DNA from 2 places in the Camelimonas sp. FR25 genome. Region 1 is predicted to be linked to the other one. Evidence: predicted binding sites of a transcription regulator. Region 1 holds the regulator's gene; the other holds the start of a gene.

Region 1 (4,419 bases):
TGCGCCGCTTGCGACGCCTCGATGGTCACGGCGCCGCGCGCCCGCATCTCCTTCAGCACCCAGGCGATGTGCCGGGTCTGCTCGTCCAGCATGTGCTGGAAGTTCGGGCTCTGGCCCGACTGGATAGGGGTGACGATGAAGCAGTTTGGGAAGCCGCGTGAGAACAGGCCGTGGAACGTCTCGGCCCCATCCTTCCACCGCTCCGTCAGCGTTACGCCCCCGCGACCATACACCTCGAGGCCGAAGCGGCGGGTAATGTCGGTGCCGACCTCAAAGCCGGTGGCGTAAATCAGGCAGTCGAGCTCATAGAGCTTGCCATTCACCACCACGCCCTCGTCCGTAATGCGCTCCACGCCCTGGCCGTCGGTATCCACCAGATGGACATTGGGGCGGTTAAAGGTCGGCAGATAACTGTCGTGGAAGCACGGGCGTTTGCAGAACTGGCTGTACCAGGGCTTGAGCGCCGCAGCGACCTGTTCCTGGCGAATGATTTCGTCGACCCGGGCGCGCACCCGCTCCATTTTCTGGAAGTCGGCCAGCTCAATCAGCTTTTCAGGATCCTCAACCGCCTCGCCCTGCTTCTGCTTGCGCCGCGCCGCCAGCAGAATATTGCCGATCAGATCGGTCCAGCCGTCATTGACCATGTCTTCTTCAAAATCACCGCCAGAGACCACGGCGGTGAAATTGTCCATGCGGGCGCGCTGCCAGCCGGGCTGCAGCGCCCTGGCCCATTCAGGATCGGTTTCATGGTCATTGCGCACGTCGATCGATGACGGCGTGCGCTGGAAGACGTAAAGTTCCTTCGCCCATTCGCCGAGGTGCGGCACGCATTGCACGGCGGTGGCGCCGGTGCCGATAATGCCGACGCGCTTGTCGCGCAACCCGGTCAGCCCGCCATGGGAATCACCGCCGGTATAGGCATAGTCCCAGCGGCTGGTGTGGAAGCTGTGGCCGGCGAAGCTGTCGACGCCAGGAATGCCAGGCAGCTTCGGCCGCTCGAGCGGACCACCATTCAGGATGATGAATCGCGCAGAGATCTCATCGTCACGGCTGGTGCGCACCCGCCAGCGCGCGGCGCTTTCATCCCAACGCGCCTCGGTGACCACGGTCTGGAACAGGGCATGCGGATACAGGTCGAAATGCCGCGCGACGCGCTGCGCCTGGCCGAGAATCTCCGGCGCACGGGCGTATTTGCGTTGCGGGATGTAGCCAGTCTCCTCGAGCAGCGGCAGATAGATGTAGCTCTCGGTGTCACAGGCCGCGCCAGGATAGCGGTTCCAGTACCAGGTGCCGCCGAAGTCGCCGCCCTTTTCGACGATGCGGAACCTGTCGACGCCGATCTCGCGCAGCCGCGCGCCCGAGAGCAGGCCGCCAAAGCCGCCGCCCACCACCAGCACCTCCACCTCCTCACGCACGGGATCGCGGGTAAAGCCAGGGGCGACATAAGGATCTTCAAGATAGCGGGCGAAATCGCCGGCCATCTCGACATATTGCTGGTTACCATCCGTGCGCAGACGGCGGTCGCGTTCCTGCTGGTAGCGCGCCTTCAACGCGTCAATGTCGATCTGCGCGGCGTCCCTGTCGGTGGCGGCGGCCATTTGTTCTCTCCCACGCCTGCCCGACGGGCCGGCCCTGTCAGTATTTTTCTATATCAAATATGATACTGGTCAGTACCAATGATGCTGTCAACCATCGGAAACGCGAGGTCCCGCGCTGTTGACGGCACCTGTATGGACGCCGGGGGCCCACGCCGGCCGCCGCGCTGATCAGGTCATGGGCCGCGCAATCTGCCATTGTCCGTCCGTCAGCAAAGTTTACGCTGTCCTGGGCAAGAGTTGGCCATTTAAACAAGAGTTGGCCAATTAAATCGGCCGGCGACGGTCGCGCCGGTTGCAGAACACAGCGGGAACATGTAATACTGTTCATGCTTTGTTTCGACACAGATTCGGCGCTCGCGACGACTTCAGCATCAAGGCGACCACTTCGGAGTGAAGGGGCCGCCTCAGCCAGAAGGTCGTGAATTCCGACGGCAGCGCCCCGGGGCGGCGCGCAACGGGAATGTTTTGCGATGCTGACAGCCAAGCAACATGAGTTGCTGCGTTTTATTCATCAGCGACTGCAGGAAACCGGCGTGCCGCCGTCCTTCGACGAAATGAAGGAGGCGCTCGACCTCAAATCCAAATCGGGCATCCACCGCCTGATCATGGCGCTCGAGGAGCGAGGCTTCATCCGACGCCTGCCCAACCGGGCCCGCGCTGTCGAAGTTCTGCGGATGCCGGACCTGCAGGGCGACGCCGGGGCCGGATTCAAGCCGCGCGTGGTGATGGGCGGCAAGGCCGATGCCGAAGCGCAGGCGCCTGCGCTGCAAGGCCGGTCGGCGCCAGGCGCGGGCAATGCCCCTGATGCGCGCGGCGTTGTCTCCATACCCCTGGTTGGCAGGATTGCGGCTGGCGTGCCGATCAGCGCCATCCAGCAATCCGGCGACAGCATCCCCCTCCCCGCCGATCTGATCGGCACGGGCGAACATTACGCGCTTGAAGTGCGTGGCGATTCGATGGTCGAGGCCGGCATTCTCGAAGGAGATACGGTGGTGATCCGCCGTCAGGATTCGGCTGACAATGGCGATATCATCGTGGCGCTGATCGACGATGAGGAAGCCACCCTGAAGCGACTGCGCAAGCGCGGCAGGGATGTGGAGCTGGAAGCGGCCAATCCGCTGTTTGAAAACCGGGTGCTGCCTGCTGCACGCGTCAAGATCCAGGGCCGGCTGGTAAGCCTTTTGCGCCGCTACTGAGAGCGGCGCGCGGTGGTTGCTGCGTTTGGATGGTCGGACAAGGATTGTGGACTGCCCAACCTGGCGACGCCGAACTGTCAGAGCGCTATGGCGGATGTTCAGCGGACGACGTTTCATGGCTGATGAGTGATGGCGGTCGCTGTGTTCTGGCCGATCTGTTGCGGCGCTCCAATCTGTGATTCCAGGCGTGGTGGATCAGGCTGGTTGAGGGCGGGCCGTCTTTGCCAGGAGCCGGGCGCATGCGAGATGGATTGGCCTTCTGCTGGATCTGACATCTGGGGGTGGGATGGGGCTCCATGGACGCCCGGCTGAGCAGGCGGCGCCGGCTCGGTCGGCCCGATCGTCATGGGGTCGGCTGTGGTTGGCCGGCGCGGCGTGGGCGCTGGCCAAAGTACCGGCAAGACCCTACGCCAGGGCCAGCTTTCACCAGGCCGTCGCACCGCACGCAGGGCAATGTCGCCGTCGTTCAGCCAGACGCTCACCGCGCCGCTGCGGACCAGCGCCGGCCCGTCGAGCAGCAGCGCCGGACGGCAAGGCCCAGGGGCTGGCAAGCTGCTGATCAACACGTCAATGTGGCGGCAATCCCCCTGCATGGCCTCGGTGCGACGGGCCCAGACGACGAGGCCGCCATCATTGCGGCGGACCGCGCAGGCATTCGCGTCACAATTCCCGGTGTCGGGCCGGGATCGCGCGCCATGCGGCATTGCCAGGCCGTGGAGAGCGTACCATTGGCGCGCGACGAACGGAGACACCCGTCCGAGCAGCGCCAGCTGAACTTCGCCGTGCGCATCATCCAGACGCACCAGCGCGCCGCGACCGTTGCGGTCAACCATCACATCGGGCGGCGTGTTGGCTACCGCCAGCAGCAGCCCGGCGCTGGCAGGCGCCATGGCGAACCAGCGCAGCGGCGTGCGGCACGCCACGAACCAGAGCCACGCCAAAGCGATCAGGAGCAATGATGTATCGCCGGAGGCTGCGACCAGTTTCACTGCGCCAGGCGTTGCGGCGATCCATTCTGAGACCCACAGCACCGGCTCCGTCGCGGCGCCCATCAGCCACCAGACAGGCCAGTCCGCGCCAAATGGCGCGAGCGCCATGCCCAGCATCGCGGCAGGCATCACCGCCAGCGACAGAAACGGCAGCGTCATGGCGTTGCCAAGCAGCCCGAGCGGATAGATGTGCTGGAAATGCCAGATGCTGAAGGGCGCCGTTGCGATCTCGCACACCGCAGTCGCGACCAGAGTGGCGCGCAGCGGACGCCAGATCCAGCGCTGTAGCCAAAATGCCCTGTCGCTTTGCGGTTCGACATCGCCCCCCCGGGCGCCAAACGCAATGATCAGGGCAGCGACCGCAGCGAACGACATCTGAAAGCCTGGCGTAAGCAGACTTTCCGGCTGCCATAACAACAGCAGCACGGCCGCCAGCGCCAGATTGTGCAGGGACAGCGCCGGACGATCGATCAGGATGGCTCCGAGCAACGCCGCAATCATGATCAGCGCCCGCACCGTGGCGACGTCTGCGCCAGTGAACACGCAATAGGCGAGCGAGCCTGCAATCGCCAGGCTTGCCGCCAGCTTGCGCACCGGCAGATGCAGCGCGCACCAGGGCGTGAGGGCGAGCAAAGC
Region 2 (4,419 bases), on a different contig from region 1:
CATCGGGTTCTGGCTAAGCCTGTGCGGCGCCTGAGCATTTCAGGATGCGGATGCGTCAGCATCTTCGCATCCTGGTATAAGGCGTAGCCGTCACGCCGCTGGTGGCGGCGTGACTGGCCGCCGGCCAACGCCCCGACAAGGAACCGACCACGACACGGCGCGCCCCCAGGCCCATCGGCCTGATGGCGCGGCGCCAGGTTCAGCGTCCGTCGCGGTCGGGGGCGCGATTGGCCTCGAACAGGAACCAGGCGCGTCGCTCGGCTTCATCAATGTAGTTTTCGAGCAGGCTGGTTGTGCCGACATCCTTGTGACTGTCGGCGGCGGCGTGGGCGGCGCGCAGCGAGCGCAGCAGCGTCTTGTTGTCGTTCATCAACTCCCGCAGCATGTTTTCGGGGCTGACATAGTCGTCGTCATTGTCGCGGATGCTGGCGAGACGGCCGATCTGGCCGATGGACCGCAACGTCACGCCGCCGATCTTGCGCGCCCGCTCGGCCAACTCATCGGTGGATGCGTAGATCTGGTCCGCCTGCTCATCCAGCATCAGATGATAGTCGCGGAAATGTGCGCCGCTCATGTGCCAGTGGAAATTCTTGGTCTTGAGGTAAAGCGCAAAGGTATCGGCCAGCGCCGCCTTGAGCGCATCGCTGATCTCAAGGACGGCGTCGGGCGAGAAATCGGACGGCGTGTCGAGCCGGTTGGCGCCCGCCTGGTTCGACCGGGACGCTGCAGAAGCGGCGGCGTGCGTCGCGGCTTTGCTGGCGGCGACTTTCGCCGCCGGTGGCGCAGCGGTTTTGGCAGCGGCCTTGCGCGGCGCGCCGGAGGACGCCGCAGTGGTGGTTGGGGCTCTGGTCGCAGATTTTGCCATCGTTGCGTGGTCCTTCCATATAGCCCACCCTCGGGCCGCAGACCTGAAGCGTTTGGCGCGGCGCGCGTGTCCGGCCGTCCGTTTTCGTCACGTCGTCGCCCGTCGCTCGCCGCAGCGATGGCTTTTCCGCCGATCAGCGTTGTGACTGGGGGCACTGTAGCGTCGGGCCTGTGCTCACCCACGCCAAAACCTTGTGATCAGGGGATGGGCTGCGCTGTAAACCGCCGGCGCCGCCGCAGGGTTCCACGTCAGCGGAAAACGCGCCGGGGCGCTTTTCATGATGCGGCGCCTCAGCTTATAAGGGCGCGATAAGGGCGCGGCCGGCACATCGTCGATGCGGCGGCGCCGGATATTTGCAGGCGCCGGGCGCAATCCGGGCGCCCTCACCACGAACAGGCATGGCCGGGCGCGTTGATCGCGGCCCCGCTCAGGGTGTTCTGCGGCGCGCCACGCGCGCGCCTCGCGTCATGCCGTCCACACCCAGGTCGCCGGCCTAACCGGGACTGCAACGGGATGACGAGGTCACATGGCCGGACATTCACAGTTCAAAAACATCATGCACCGCAAGGGCAAGGCGGACGCTGCGCGCTCCAAGCTGTTCTCCAAGCTGGCGCGTGAAATCACCGTCGCCGCCAAGCTTGGCATGCCCGACCCGGCCATGAACCCGCGTCTGCGCGCCGCCGTGCTGGCCGCTCGCGCCGAGAACATGCCCAAGGACAATATCGAGCGCGCCATCAAAAAGGCGCTCGGCGGCGACAGCGAGAACTATGAAGAGATCCGCTACGAGGGCTATGCCCCAGGCGGCGTCGCCATCATCGTCGAGGCGCTGACCGATAACCGCAATCGCACCGCCTCCGACGTGCGCTCGATCTTCACCAAGGCAGGCGGCAGCCTTGCCGAGACCGGCGCGGTGTCGTTCATGTTCGACCGCGTCGGCGTGATCGAATTCGACGCCAGGGTCGGCGACGCCGACGCCGTGCTGGAGGCCGCCATCGAGGCAGGCGCCGACGACGTCACCTCCAGCGAGGATGGCCACGAGATCATCACCTCGCAGGAGAGCCTGCACGAAGTGGCCAAGGCGCTTGAGGCGAACTTCGGCGACGCCCGCAAGGCCGCCCTGACCTGGCGTCCGCAGAATGGCGTGGCGGTTGACGACGAGGCCGCCGAGAAGATCCTCAGGCTGGTCGACAATCTCGACAACCATGACGATGTGCAGAACGTCTATGGCAATTTCGAACTGTCGGATGCACTGGTGGCCAAGCTGTCGGCTGATTGATGGGCGGCCACAAGCTGTAACGCTCAAGCGCCAGCCGCACGGCTGAACGACGCCAGAGGGCGGCCGCTGAGGTCGCCCTTTTTGTTTGCCTGACGCTGGACGTGCGCAAGGCGCGCCACTCCCGGGATGCCCCCCGCGCCCTGGCGGGGTCTGCATCCGCCACACAGAAAACCCGGCGCCGTTGACTGGATGTTCACAATTTGTTCGGGCTAAATGCAGCATGGCGACTGCATCGATTCGCATTCTTGGCATTGACCCTGGCCTTCGCCGCACCGGCTGGGGGGTGATCTCCGTCACCGGCACGCGGCTGAGCTTCGTGGCCTGTGGCTGCGTGCGCTCGACCGACGCCACGGAGCTGGCGCTGCGGCTGCGCGAGCTGCACGATGGCCTGGTCGATGTGCTCGACCAATGGCAGCCGGATGAGGTGGCGGTGGAGGAGACCTTCGTGAACAAGGACCCGCAATCCACCCTCAAGCTCGGCCAGGCGCGCGGCGTGGCGTTGCTGGCGCCAGCCCTGTTTGGCGCGCCGGTATCTGAATATTCGGCCAACAAGGTCAAAAAGACCGTGGTCGGCGTCGGCCACGCCGACAAGCATCAGGTGGAGTCAATGGTGCGGGTGCTGCTGCCGAAGGCCACGCCCGAGACCGCCGACGCCGCCGATGCGCTGGCGGTGGCCATCACCCACGCCCAGCATCGCGGCGCGGCGCAACGGGTGGCGCGGCTGGCGACATTGATGGCGGGAGCGACGCGATGATTGGCAAGCTCAAGGGTCTGGTTGACAGCACGGGCGAGGATTACGCCATCATCGACGTGCAGGGCGTTGGCTATGTGGTGCACTGCTCGGCGCGCACCTTGCAGAATTTGCCGCGCGCCGGCGAGGCGACCAGCCTGTCGATCGAGACCCATGTGCGCGAGGACATGATCCGGCTGTATGGCTTCCGCTCTGATCAGGAGCGGGAGTGGTTTCGCCTGCTGCAGAATGTTCAGGGCGTCGGCGCCCGGGTGGCGCTCGGCGTGCTGTCGGTGCTGGAGCCGTCGGCGCTGACCACCGCCGTGGCCATGGGCGACAAGGCCGCCGTTGGCCGTGCGCCTGGGGTCGGGCCAAAGCTGGCGGCGCGCATCGTCGCCGAGCTGAAAGACAAGGCGCCAGTGTTCGGCCATGTCGATCTGGGCGCCGCGCGGCTGGCCGGCGAGGTGTCGGAGGGCGCAGCCCCTGGCGCTGCGGCGGATGCGGTGTCGGCGCTGGTCAATCTTGGTTATGCCCCGCCCCAGGCGGCGACGGCGGTGGCCGCCGCCTTGCGCGAGGCTGGCGCAGAGGCTGAATCACGCACGCTGATCCGGCTGGGGCTGAAACAACTGGCGCAGGGCGTCTGATTGACGCCGCGTCGCTGGCGCTGCGCCTTTGGCGCGGCTGAAGTGGAACGGGCATGAGCGGACCTGGCATGAGTGGACCTGGCGGTTCCAGAGGGTCACGGGCAGGGCGCGGCGCTGGGAGCAGCCATGGAGGCGGCGCCGGCCGGTCGCGCAAGGGCGCAGGCCCGGAGGCGACGCCCGAGCCGCAGCGCCTGGTCTCCGCCGAGAAGGCCGGGGACGATGGCGAAGGCTCCATCCGTCCGCTGGCGCTTGAGGAATTTATCGGCCAGGCCCAGGCCCGGGCCAATCTCAGCGTGTTCATCCAGGCAGCGCGCACCCGCAATGACGCGCTGGATCACGTGCTGTTTGTCGGCCCGCCCGGACTTGGCAAAACCACGCTGGCGCAGATCGTGGCGCGCGAGCTCGGCGTCAATTTCCGCTCGACCTCCGGGCCGGTGATCGCCCGGGCCGGCGACCTCGCCGCCCAGCTCACCAATCTGGAAGAAAACGACGTCCTGTTCATCGACGAGATCCACCGGCTCAATCCGGCGGTGGAGGAGATCCTTTATCCGGCGATGGAGGATTACCAGCTCGATCTGATCATTGGCGAAGGCCCCTCGGCCCGTTCGGTCAAGATCGATCTGCCGAAATTCACCCTCGTCGGCGCCACCACCCGCCAGGGCCTGCTGACCACGCCGCTGCGCGACCGTTTCGGCATTCCGGTCCGTCTGCAGTTCTACACGGTTGAGGAGCTGGAGCTGATCGTCAAACGCGGCGCGCGGGTGATCGGCGTCGGCATGAGCGATGACGGCGCCAATGAGATCGCCCGCCGGGCGCGCGGCACGCCGCGCATCGCCGGGCGCCTGTTGCGCCGGGTGCGTGATTTCGCGGTGGTGGCGGGGGCCGATCAGGTGACCCGCGAGAT

Evidence for each region. Region 1 encodes LexA, which represses DNA repair genes until DNA is damaged. Its sites were predicted from a motif close to TGTTCNNNNTGTGTTCNG; they were not measured.
Region 2: ruvC (crossover junction endodeoxyribonuclease RuvC) is a predicted target of LexA. The motif match lies at 2,332-2,349, and genes of this name have one in related genera.

What each region holds. Positions count from the first base shown of each region.
Region 1 covers NZ_JCAWFG010000017.1:76,330-80,748, forward strand. Annotated here, with positions in the region: gene AC6A67_RS01385 (flavin-containing monooxygenase) at 1-1,598, opposite strand, end outside; gene lexA (transcriptional repressor LexA) at 2,069-2,794, shown strand; gene AC6A67_RS01395 (ComEC/Rec2 family competence protein) at 2,908-4,419, opposite strand, start outside.
Region 2 covers NZ_JCAWFG010000070.1:29,003-33,421, forward strand. Annotated here, with positions in the region: gene AC6A67_RS08025 (Dps family protein) at 200-649, opposite strand; gene AC6A67_RS08030 (YebC/PmpR family DNA-binding transcriptional regulator) at 1,392-2,141, shown strand; gene ruvC (crossover junction endodeoxyribonuclease RuvC) at 2,362-2,895, shown strand; gene ruvA (Holliday junction branch migration protein RuvA) at 2,892-3,515, shown strand; gene ruvB (Holliday junction branch migration DNA helicase RuvB) at 3,569-4,419, shown strand, end outside.